Regions from separate parts of the Musicola paradisiaca NCPPB 2511 genome, predicted to be linked through region 1. Evidence: predicted binding sites of a transcription regulator. Region 1 holds the regulator's gene; each other region holds the start of a gene.

What was found. The regulator ArgR, encoded in region 1, controls arginine synthesis, uptake and breakdown. The targets are predictions, from matches to a motif close to ANTGAATAAAAATACANT.
Region 2: argF (ornithine carbamoyltransferase) is a predicted target of ArgR. The motif match lies at 2,602-2,619, and genes of this name have one in related genera.
Region 3: argC (N-acetyl-gamma-glutamyl-phosphate reductase) is a predicted target of ArgR. The motif match lies at 2,538-2,555, and genes of this name have one in related genera.

The regions. Positions count from the first base shown of each region.
Region 1 is NZ_CM001857.1:3,908,110-3,912,355, forward strand. It holds gene DPA2511_RS17245 (DNA-binding protein) at 1-161, opposite strand, end outside; gene DPA2511_RS23020 (helix-turn-helix domain-containing protein) at 348-611, shown strand; gene mdh (malate dehydrogenase) at 687-1,625, opposite strand; gene argR (transcriptional regulator ArgR) at 2,093-2,563, shown strand; gene tsaD (tRNA (adenosine(37)-N6)-threonylcarbamoyltransferase complex transferase subunit TsaD) at 2,711-3,724, opposite strand; gene rpsU (30S ribosomal protein S21) at 3,953-4,168, shown strand.
Region 2 is NZ_CM001857.1:4,109,845-4,114,090, reverse strand. It holds gene DPA2511_RS18330 (6-phospho-beta-glucosidase) at 1-1,433, shown strand, start outside; gene argF (ornithine carbamoyltransferase) at 1,551-2,570, opposite strand; gene rraB (ribonuclease E inhibitor RraB) at 2,732-3,160, shown strand; gene DPA2511_RS18315 (GNAT family N-acetyltransferase) at 3,212-3,715, opposite strand; gene DPA2511_RS18310 (helix-turn-helix domain-containing protein) at 3,959-4,246, shown strand, end outside.
Region 3 is NZ_CM001857.1:217,134-221,379, reverse strand. It holds gene argH (argininosuccinate lyase) at 1-473, opposite strand, end outside; gene argB (acetylglutamate kinase) at 586-1,359, opposite strand; gene argC (N-acetyl-gamma-glutamyl-phosphate reductase) at 1,385-2,389, opposite strand; gene argE (acetylornithine deacetylase) at 2,602-3,750, shown strand; gene DPA2511_RS01000 (GntR family transcriptional regulator) at 3,840-4,246, shown strand, end outside.

The DNA.
Region 1 (4,246 bases):
GGCAAACTGTGGATCGAATATTCCACACCGCGCCCTTGCACACCTTTGCGTCGACGTTTTTCCCAACCATCTTCTCGGGCCCGCTTGTTCAATCCTTGCCTTGATTTAGGCAGTCCGCCAACACCAACCAATTCGCTGGTCGCAAACCACTCTTTTTTCATGTCCTTTTCATCCCGATAGTGCCATTCGTTACACACGCAGTTCCATTTGGAAATTAATTGGAAATATTCAGGAAATTGATGCTATATTATTTCCAAATAATGATTCCTGGTTAACGAAACCATTCACCATGAAACGTTAGTTATACCATTAATACGCTGTCGTCTTATAGCAATAAGGGAAGGATTATGAATTCAAGGAAAAATGATTGGCATCCTGCCGATATTATTGCGGCGCTAAGAAAAAAAGGAACAACACTTGCAGCGGTTTCTCGGGCGGCCGGGTTGAGTTCATCAACATTAGCTAACGCATTATCCCGACCGTGGCCAAAAGGAGAATGGTTGATCGCGGATGCACTAGGCATCCATCCTGCTGAGATCTGGCCAAGCCGTTACTATGATCATATAACCAATGAATTACTCGATCGTAAAAAACTGATTCGTCCCCACTAACGGCTGGATACAGTAAACCCATAAAAAGGCCGGAGATACTGTTGATCTCCGGCCTTTTTAAAACAAACAGGCAGGTTATTTATTGACGAACACTTCACCCTGCACGATATCTTGCTTCAATGTATCGAGCATGCTGACCAGAGATTGTTGTTCATAAGCGCTGAGTGCCCCTATCTCTCTACGCTCCATGATCCCTTCTTTTCCCAGCAACAATGGCTGAGCAAAGAAACGAGCAAACTTGCCGTCACTTTCCACATAAGCGCATTCGACAACACCGCTTTCGCCTTGCAAAGCGCGAACCAGTGACAACCCAAAGCGAGCAGCGGCTTGGCCCATTGACAATGTTGCAGAGCCGCCGCCGGCTTTAGCTTCAACGACTTCAGTCCCAGCATTCTGAATACGCTTGGTCAAAGCAACCACTTCCTGCTCAGAGAGGTCGACGCCGGGAATCTGGGAAAGCAAAGGCAATATAGTGACCCCAGAATGCCCACCAATAACAGGCACATCGATTTCCTGGGGATGCTTTCCCTTCAACTCAGCAACAAAAGTATTTGAACGAATAATATCGAGCGTCGTGACGCCGAAGAGTTTATTTCTGTCATAAACTCCCGCTTTTTTAAGCGTCTCAGCGGCAATAGCTACCGTCGAATTAACAGGGTTGGTAATGACACAGATACAGGCTTTAGGACAAGTGCGGGCAATCTGCTCTACCAGGTTACGCACAATTCCGGCATTTACATTAAAAAGATCGGAACGATCCATGCCAGGTTTACGAGCCACTCCCGCAGAAATCAGTACGATATCCGCGCCTACCAACGCCGGGGTGGCGTCTTCACCGCAAAACCCTTTGATGTTGACTGCTGTTGGAATATGACTCAAATCAACAGCAACACCTGGAGTCACGGGAGCAATGTCATAGAGCGACAATTCTGAACCTGAAGGAAGCTGGGTTTTGAGGAGAAGAGCAAGGGCTTGACCAATACCGCCTGCGGCTCCTAGAACTGCAACTTTCATCCTAAACTCCTTATTATCTTATTAATTAAAAGTACCGTGGATTCATTTAGTTATAACCATGCGTATTTAATTGACAAGCAGGTGGAACTGTTTTTGGCGAGGATAAACACGCATACGGTGATCGGGCGCTATGTAATTAATAATAAACTAATAATACGTATAAAAACTGAAAGGTAAGTAAAGTTACAGGTAATGGCGCCGAACACCGACATGAGCCCACGACAGGTTAACCATTTTGTTGCATTACAACATGCACCACTCTCTAAACAACATCATTTTGATAACATTTCATTTACTTTTTTGTGAGAGAGAGCACAGAACCAAATACTTCAAATCGCGTGATGTTTTGTCTCTTAAAAATGAAAAGGCGTTCCATAGCAATACGACTCCACAGGCAAAAATATTGCATAAAAATTCATTTATATGCATAATGCGGAGAATGATTAATCCAATTACCCCGGTGCCGAATGCGAAATTCAACAAAACAAGAAGATTTGGTAAAAGCGTTCAAAGCGTTACTAAAAGAAGAAAAATTCAGTTCTCAAAGTGAAATTGTGCAAGCGCTGCAGGACGATGGGTTTGAAAATATCAACCAATCGAAGGTTTCCCGCATGCTGACAAAGTTCGGTGCGGTCAGAACCCGCAATGCCAAGATGGAAATGGTTTATTGCTTGCCCGCAGAGCTGGGGGTACCGACGACAACCAGTCCATTGAAAAATCTGGTACTGGATGTCGATCACAACGATGCGGTAGTCGTTATTCATACCAGCCCCGGCGCCGCTCAGCTTATTGCTCGTTTACTGGATTCGCTAGGCAAATCTGAAGGGATCCTCGGCACCATTGCCGGCGACGATACTATATTTACCACGCCGGCAAAGGGCTTCAGTGTCAAACAGCTCTACGAGGCCATTCTGGTTTTGTTTGAGCAAGAGCTCTGAAAAAACATCCGTGTTGTACCATTCAAGCCGGCCCGGCAGAAAATTCAAGGGAAGTTCCCAGCGGCGAGCTCTCAGCGGAAATTTCCCCTTTAGCCAAATCGGCATCGGGCCGCACAGTATTTCCTTATTTATGGACAATGTTGCTTCTCACACCGGGGGTAAATCAGCCAGCGGCCAACGAGGCCTGACGCTTATCCCTAAATCGCTCATCGTCCCCTGTTGAAGGCGTACTGCGCCAGCATAAGCAATCATTGCACCGTTATCGGTACAAAACGCAGGACGAGCATAAAACACCTCGCCACCACGCTTATTCATCATCTCTGCCAGTTTCTGGCGTAATGTTTGGTTAGCGCTGACGCCTCCGGCGATCACCAGACGACGAAACCCGGTTTCATCCAGTGCCCGACGACATTTAATCGCCAGCGTATCGACGACAGCATCTTCAAACGCTCGCGCGATATCCGCCTGGGTTTGCGGGTCATTCCCATTTTCACGAATGGTATTGGCGGCAAACGTTTTCAAACCTGAAAAACTGAAATCCAACCCCGGACGATCCGTCATTGGGCGGGGAAAAACAAACCGTCCATGCTGGCCGGCCTGCGCCATCTTCGATAACAAGGGCCCGCCGGGATAATCCAACCCTAACAGTTTGGCCGTTTTATCAAATGCTTCGCCTGCCGCGTCGTCAATAGACTCCCCCAGCAGTAGATACTTACCGACCCCTGTTACGCTAATCAACTGGGTATGCCCGCCGGAAACCAACAACGCGACAAAAGGGAAATAAGGGGGATTGTCTTCCAACATAGGTGCCAACAGATGGCCTTCCATATGATGAACGGCCACGGCCGGCACATTCCAGGCAAATGCCAGCGCTCGGCCAACCGTAGCACCAACCAGCAAAGCCCCAACCAAACCGGGCCCGGCAGTATAGGCAACGCCATCAATATCGCCTTTATTTAAACCGGCGTCTCGCAACGCGGCCTGAATGAGGGGAACGGTCTTACGAACATGATCACGTGACGCCAATTCCGGCACTACGCCGCCATAATCCGCATGCAGCTTAACCTGGCTGTAAAGCTGGTTAGCCAACAGGCCTGCCCGCGTGTCATAAATCGCTACGCCGGTTTCGTCGCAGGAAGTCTCTATACCCAATACGCGCATTACTGTAATTACTCTCATTTCTTGACTGGCTGTACGCCTGGCGCCGGTTGCGTCGGGCGGCGGGTAGTCTACCATACCCCCTGTGAATTATAGGCACGGAAGGCCGTAAAATGGTTTATGTTTGTTCACGGGCTTTACAAACGCGACGCGATTGCAGTAGAATTCCGCACCATTTTGAAAAGGCTGGCACAGGCCAGCAACATACCGATTTATTGAGGTGAGAGGCACATGCCGGTAATTAAAGTACGTGAAAACGAGCCGTTCGACGTAGCTCTGCGTCGCTTCAAGCGTTCCTGTGAAAAAGCAGGTGTATTGGCTGAAGTTCGTCGTCGTGAGTTCTATGAAAAACCGACTACTGAACGTAAACGCGCAAAAGCTTCTGCTGTTAAGCGTCATGCCAAGAAGCTGGCTCGAGAAAACGCACGCCGCACTCGTCTGTATTAATTTTCTGGGGTTTTCCCCTCCGCGTGATTAATCCGCAGACTTAGCAGTTGCATACGAAGGCCGTGCTTTCCGAAAGGA
Region 2 (4,246 bases), 200 kb from region 1:
GTAAATTACCTGATGGCTTCTTATGGGGCGGCGCCGTTGCGGCCCATCAACTGGAAGGCGGATGGCAGGAAGGGGGGAAGGGCGTCAGCGTTGTCGATGTACTGACGGCGGGGGCGCACGGCACATTGCGACGCATCACCGAGGGCGTATTGCCCGGCGAGAGCTACCCGAATCACGAGGCGATCGATTTTTACCATCGCTACAAGGATGACATCGCGCTGTTTGCGGAAATGGGGTTTACGTGTTTTCGCACCAGCATCGCCTGGACCCGTATTTTTCCGCGAGGTGATGAGCTGGAGCCCTGTGAGGCCGGCCTGCGGTACTACGATGACCTGATCGACGAATTGTTGAAACACGGGATCGAACCGGTCATGACCCTCAGCCATTTCGAGATGCCGCTGCATCTGGTTCAACAGTATGACGGCTGGATGAGCCGTAAAACGCTGGAGTGTTTTGTTCATTTCGCCACTACGGTGATCGAGCGCTATAAGCACAAAGTGAAATACTGGATGACCTTCAACGAGATCAACAATCAGAAAAACGTCGCGGCGGAGATCTTCGGCTGGATGTGTTCCGGGGTGCGTTTCCCACAGAAGGAGAAACCGGAGGAGGCGATGTACCAGGCGGTGCATCATCAGTTTGTCGCCAGCGCACGGGTAGTGAAACGGGCGCATGATATCAACCCCGCCATCAAAGTGGGCTGCATGTGCTCTTTTGTGCCCTTTTATCCCTATTCGTGTCACCCGGAAGACGTGATGCTGGCCGCCAGATCGATGCACGATCGCTTCTACTTTTCCGACGTTCATGTGCGTGGCCGCTATCCCGGTTATGCCCGGCGGGAGTGGGCGCTCAAAGGATATAACATCCGTATGGAGCCGGAGGACGAGCAGATCCTGCGCGAGGGGAAAGCGGACTACATCGGTTTTAGCTATTACATGTCCAGCGTGGTCAAACATGATGTGCAGAACGCCATTGCCGCCAGCATGGACGGCAGTTCGGAGCATTCAATCCCGAACCCGCACCTGACAGCCAGCGACTGGGGGTGGCAGATTGACCCTGTCGGCCTGCGCTATGCGTTGGTGACGCTGTATGAGCGGTACGACGTGCCGCTGTTCATTGTGGAAAATGGGCTGGGTGCGCTGGATAAACCCGACGAAACGGGGGTTTGTCAGGATGACTACCGCATCGACTATCTGCGTTCTCATATCGAGGCCATGAAGGCTGCGGTCTGGGAGGATGGTGTCGAACTCATGGGGTATACGCCATGGGGTTGTATCGATCTGGTGTCGTTCACGACGGGAGAAATGGCGAAGCGCTACGGCTTTATCCATGTGGACAAACACGACGACGGCACCGGTACGTTGAAACGTACACCGAAGAAATCTTTTTACTGGTATCAGAAGGCGATCGCGTCCAACGGTGAAATGCTGTAGGGCTCGTCCGGCGATGTTTTGCCGGACGGCGCGTTCGGTCTCGTTGGCTGAACGCGCGGCCTCTCGCCTGACTCGGCGGGGTTCTGGATCTCTGCCGTGGCGGGAATGGCGACGCCGTTACGGCAGTTCGGCATTCGGGGCGAGCGTCGCCACCATGACCGCTTTGATGGTATGCATCCGGTTTTCCGCCTGGTCGAACACGATGCTATGCGCCGACTCGAACACGTCATTGGTGACTTCCATGCCATTGTGCAGGTCGTACTGCTCGGCCATTTGCTTGCCGAGAGTGGTTTGATCGTCGTGGAATGCCGGCAAACAGTGCAGGAATTTCACCTGCGGATTCCCGGTGGCGGCGATCATGTCCATATTGACCTGATACGGACGCAGCAGATTGATGCGCTCCGCCCAGGCGTCTTTCGCTTCGCCCATCGACACCCATACGTCGGTGTAAATGAAATCCACGTCCTTCACGCCAGCGGCTACCTCTTCGGTCAGCGTAATCGAACCGCCGGTTTTGGCGGCGGCTGTCTGGCACTCCGCCACCAGCGCCGCATCGGGCCAGCAGGCCTGCGGGGCGATCAACCGCAGATCGAGGCCGGTCAGCGCGGCCGCTTCCAGCATAGAGTTGCCCATGTTATTGCGGGTATCCCCGACGTAGGCCAGTTTCATGGCCGATAGCGGTTTCTCCGGCAGATGTTCCTGCATGGTCATCAGATCGGCCAGTAGCTGCGTCGGGTGAAATTCGTTGGTCAGGCCGTTCCAGACCGGAACGCCGGAAAATTCCGCCAGCGTTTCCACCAGTACCTGGCCGTAACCGCGGTATTGGATGCCGTCATACATGCGGCCCAGCACACGCGCTGTGTCTTTCATGGATTCTTTATGACCGATCTGGCTGCCGCTGGGCCCGAGATAGGTCACTTGTGCGCCCTGATCGTATGCAGCAACTTCGAAAGAGCAACGAGTGCGAGTCGAATCTTTTTCGAAGATGAGTGCGATGTTTTTGCCTTGCAGATGGCGGGTTTCAGTACCGTTTTTCTTATTGATTTTGAGGGTGGCGGCGAGTGACAACAGCGTTTCTATTTCCGCAGGGGTAAAATCCATCAGTCTTAAAAAGTGACGCTTATAAAACGGGTTCATCTTTTTGTCTCCATGTGGCTCAACGCGCGTGGTTGAATTAAAATTCACTTTATATGTGTAAATATTCAATTTCAAGTGTCGGGTTAAAACTTTCTGGTGGAGACGAACGCAGGGCTGTGGGAAAATGAAGCCATCTTTGCCGTTTTTATGAGGACTGGGACATGGCAAACCGTGAATTGCTGGAAGAACAACGTGAAGAGACACGCCTGATTATCGAAGAGTTGCTGGAGGATGGCAGCGATCCTGACGCGCTCTATACCATCGAACACCATTTTTCCGCCGAGAAGTTCGAGGATCTGGAAAAGGTGGCGGTGGATGCCTTCAAGCTGGGCTACGAAGTTACGGACGCCGAAGAGCTGGATACGGAAGAAGGTATCACGCTGATGTGTTGCGATGCGATTTGCGAGGTGTCGTTGAATGCCGAACTTATCGATCAGCAAGTGGAGCAGTTGCTGGAACTGGCGGAGCGTCATCAGGTCAACTATGACGGCTGGGGCACCTACTTCGAAGATCCGAACGGCGACGATGACGATTTCGACGAGGAAGACGAAGATTTCTACGATGAGGACGATGACGGCAAGCGTCATTGATTCCTGGGGTTGTTCTGATACCCGCCGCCCGGCGGGTATTTTGTTTCCGGCTTAAAGCGTTTTCAGCATTCTGACTTCACAATCCACATGACCGGTACAACCCATGGCATGGTTGATGTGCTGGAAACCCAGTTTCTCATAAAGACGGATGGCGCTGGTCAGGTGCCCGGTCGTTTCCAGATAGCAGCGTTGAAACCCTTGCTGACGGCCGAACTCCAGCGCGCGTTCGGCCAGTTGCCGGGCGATGCCCTGTCCACGGGCGATGGGCAGGAAATACATCTTTTGCAATTCACATATGTCGGTATCTCCGCCTGCCAGCGGTGCTAAACCGCCTCCGCCAACCACTTCGCCACGATATTCGACAACCCAGTAGACGCAGTAGGGACGGCTGTACACCTCGAACAGTCTATCCAGGTCGGGGTCGGAGACAGTGTATCCCTTATCGGCGGTTAGACCGAATTCGGCGGAAACACGCCGGATTACGCTAGCTATCGCGCCATTGTCGGCGGCGGTAATCGGGCGTGTCAGCAATGGGACGGAAGCTGGGATCGTCATGGATGCTCACTCTGGTCTGAAGACGGAGGAATCATGCTGACGTGTAATGGACAGCATGCTATATCGCCCGGCGATTATACGTGGTGAATGTGTCGAGCCAAACGTCTGTTATCGGGATCACCCCGAAATGGTTGTCATCAACTGGCGATCGGGCCGCATGACAATATTTCTGACGGTGTATTGCACCGATTTCTCTTTTATGAGATTTTTTCTCTTATTAAAGAAATAAAGGCGCATCTAACGATGGAAAATCGATTGTCGGATATCGATTTACGGCTGTCTGAACGGTTGTCCGCGTTGCGTCGTGAACGCGGTTGGTCGTTGGATGAACTGGCGCTGAACAGCGATATCAGCCGTGCTACGTTGTCGCGTATGGAACGGGGGGAAACCAGCCCGACGGCGGCGTTGCTGGGCCGGCTGTGTGTTGTGTATGGCTGCACGATGTCCCGTCTGCTGGCCGAAGTGGAAACACCGTCGCCGCAAAAGCTGGAACCGGGGCAGCAGACGGTTTGGGTGGATCCTGAAACGGGT
Region 3 (4,246 bases), 940 kb from region 1:
TGCAGATGGGTATACCCCGGCATGACAGCGTCCTGATTGACTTCGGCGGTGGCCACCAGCGCCGCGCGCAGATGGCGGACGGCCTGCACCATTTCACCGACCTGCGCTTTGCACCACAGTTTCAGATCGGTGGCGACCTGATCATTGCGGCTGCGCCCGGTATGCAGTTTCTTGCCTAAATCACCGACCTTCTCGATCAACCGCTGCTCGACCCAACTGTGAATATCTTCGGCATCACTGTGCAAAATCGCCTGCGGGTCAGCCTGCACCTCTACCAGCAGCGTGTTGAGCGCCTGCTCCAGTTGCTGTTGTTCCTGCACGGTCAACACGTTGACCGTCACCAGCGCTTTCGACCAGCCAATGGAGCCGACGATGTCCTGCTCCGCCAGACGGTAATCGAACCGCAGTGAGTCATTAAACTGTTTGAAACGCTGATCCGCTGCCTGCGTGAACCGTCCGCCCCACAAAGCCATAACGTAAACTCCTGGTATCTCTGATGATGGCGGGCCTTGTTCCCGACGGCCCGCCGATAATATGTTGCGCATCTTTCCGCCCGGTGGCGGAAACACTCACGATGACGGGCGATCAAGCCAGAATGCGGGTGCCTATCGGCACGCCATTGAACAGCGCCGGGAGTTGATCGGCATGGCGCCAGCTGGCGATATCCACCGGACGACCCAGCGCGCGAGCGGCGTCCAGCGCGGCATTCACTTTGACAATCATGCCATCGGTGATGATGCCTTGTGCTATCAGCGCTTCCGCTTTCTCTGCGGTCATTTCGGCGATGCGCTGCCCTTTACCGTCCAGAATCCCACTGACATCGGACAGCAGAATCAAATCGGCGCCCAGCGTTTGCGCCAGTGCAGTCGCGGCCTGATCAGCGTTAACGTTCATCAGTTCGCCCTCGGCGGTAATGCCGATGGAGCTGACCACCGGCAGGTAGCCTGCCGCCAGCAACGTGTTGATCAACGCCGGCGACCCGGCCTCGGCTTTACCCACATGGCCCAGTTCTTCGCTCAACTGCGTTACCGAGGTGCTGCCGCCATCCGCCAGGCTCAGCCCTACTGCGTTGATATCATGGCGAATCGCCCAGGCCAGCAGGGTTTTGTTGGCGGAACCCGCCAGCGCGCCGGTAATGATGTCGATTTGATCCGCCGGCGTAACGCGCAGACCATTTTTCTTCACCACCGGCAGGGAGAGTTTCTTCATCAGGTCGTCCACCAGACAACCGCCGCCGTGCACGATCACCAGCGGACGCTGATGCTGCTGACGATATTCCACCAGCGCGGTGAACAGGCGCTCCAGCGCCTCTTCGCTATCCAGTAACACACCGCCGAGTTTGATAATTAACGGATTCATGGGTCTTTGCGCCTCAGGGATTGAATCAGAGTAAAGATTGGGTTTCCGGGAAACCAAAACGAATATTCATACATTGTACCGCCTGGGCCGCCGCGCCTTTCAGCAAATTATCTTCGGCTGCGACCACGATCAGGTGTTCACCCTGCACCGCGAAGCCGATATCGCAGAACGGCAAGCCCACCACGGATTTCAACGCCGGAACGCCTTTTTCATACAGGCGCACCAGCGGTTTATCGTGATAGGCGTTGTGATAGGCTTCCGCCACGTCCTGCGCGGTCACGCCCGGTTGTAGGCGGCAGGTAATGGTAGCCAGAATGCCGCGCGGGAAGTTGCCCAGATGCGGCGTGAAGATCACCGGAATCCCCAGATGCGTGGCGATTTCCGGGTGATGACGATGGTTGAAAATACCGTAGGGTTGCAGGCTGACTTCACAGAAACTGTTGGTCATGGAAGCCTTGCGGCCGGCGCCGCTCACGCCGCTGGTGGCGTCGATGACCGGCCACTGTTCAGGGTTCAGCAAACCGCCTTCCACCAACGGTTTCAAGGCCAGTTGGGAAGCCGTGGGGTAACAGCCCGGTACGGCGATCAGCTGCGCCTGACGGATATTGTCCGCCTGCCACTCCGCCAAACCGTACACCGCCTGCGACAGCAGATCGGCATGTTGATGTTCGAAACCGTAGTAACGGTTGTAGAATTCCGCATCCTGCACGCGAAACGCACCGGATAAGTCAAAAACCGTACAACCGGCGGCCAGGAACTGCGGCGCCAAGTCGTGACTCACTTTATGATCAGTGGCCAGAAACACCACGTCGACGCCTTTGGCGGCTTCCGCGACGTCGGTCAGCGGTTGCACCGGCAGCTCAATGATGCCTTTTAATTGGGGATGCAGATCGGAAATGCGTTTTCCCGCATCTACACTTTGCGCGGAAACCGCCAAAGCGGTTATGTTCATCTGCGGGTGACGGTTCAGGTACAGTGCCAGCTCAGCGCCGGTATAGCCACTTGCACCCACGATCAACGTATTCAGCATGTATCCGTATACCTTAAATTGCTTATGTTTGTGGAACAGGGAGCAGGCTCACCAGCGCAGCCACGCCGTTCACCCACAAGGTCAGGAAAAGCATTATGCGGCATTTTGCCCCGCCGCTATAGCTTACGATTTCCTTTCACCCGACATTATTGTATTTTTATTCAAAATAAATGCATGAATATTGATACTATCCTAACCAGAGGCTGTCAACTGTGAAGATGAATTTACCCCCTTTTATTGAGCTCTATCGGGCGTTGATCGCCACACCGTCCATCAGCGCCACCGATCGTGCGCTGGATCAGAGCAATGAAACCTTAATCAACCTGCTGGCAGGTTGGTTCGCCGATTTGGGTTTTCACGTTGACGTACAGCCCGTGCCGGGCACCTACAATAAATACAACCTGCTGGCGCGTCTGGGCGAGGGTAGCGGCGGGTTGCTGCTGGCCGGCCACACCGATACCGTTCCGTTCGACGACGGCCGCTGGACGCGCGACCCGTTCACGCTGACGGAACACGACAACAAGCTCTACGGGCTCGGCACCGCCGACATGAAAGGCTTCTTCGCCTTTATTCTCGATGCGCTGCGGGATATTGACGCCGACAAACTGACCAGGCCGCTGTACATTCTGGCCACGGCGGATGAAGAAACGACGATGGCGGGCGCCAAATACTTCTCCGAGTCGACCGGCATTCGCCCGGATTGCGCCATCATCGGCGAACCGACGTCGCTACAGCCGATCCGCGCCCACAAGGGCCATATGTCGAATGCCGTGCGCGTTCAGGGGCAGTCCGGTCACTCAAGCGACCCGTCCCGCGGCGTCAACGCCATCGAAGTGATGCACGACGCCATCTCCCACCTGATGGTACTGCGCGACGACCTTAAAACGCGCTACCACAACCCGGCGTTCCATATTCCCCACCCCACCATGAATTTCGGCCATATCCACGGCGGCGACGCCGCTAACCGCATCTGCGCCTGCTGCGATCTGCACATGGATATCCGCCCGCTGCCGGGCATGACGCTGAGCGATCTGAACGGACTGATCACCGAAGCGCTCTCGCCGGTCAGTGACCGTTGGCCCGGCCGTCTCACCGTCAGCGAGCTGCATCCGCCGATCCCAGGCTATGAATGCCCTGCCGACCATGAACTGGCGCAGGTGGTGGAAAAACTGCTGGGGCAGCCGACCGATGTGGTGAACTACTGTACCGAAGCGCCCTTTATCCAGACGCTGTGCCCGACGCTGGTGCTCGGCCCCGGCTCCATCAATCAGGCGCATCAGCCGGATGAATTCCTGGATATGTCGTTCATCCAGCCGACCCGCACATTGATTACCCAATTGGTGCATCATTTTTGTCGGTAGTGATACCCTTGCGGTCAACGGTAATCCTTTGTTCGCATTTACAGCGCCGCCTCGCTCAGGCGGCCACGTTCACCGGGCGCACGATCACGATGAAGAAGAAAGACTTTATTGCACAAGATCTACTGAGCAAGATTTACCAGCACGCCGCACTGCGGCCGGAACAGCGAATGTCAGAAAAACTGCCACCGGAGCGCACCTTAGCGGAGGAATATGGCGTATCGCGTTTTACCATCCGCAAAGCGTTGGAAAAATTGGCCAGCATCGGTGCGATTCGTCTGGTTCAGGGCGCAGGGAATTACATTAATCCGGACATCCGCAACAATCCGTTGGTTTATAACTCCGTTACCGAGAAGAAATTTCATCAGATCGCTTTTCGTCTGCTCAGTTTGCATAAGCGTCTTCCTACCCGTGATGAGCAACAGATGTTCGGCATTTCCGATGCCGTTTTTTTGTGGGAGTTTTGCCGGTTACGGTACGTTGAGAACCAGAAGGTACA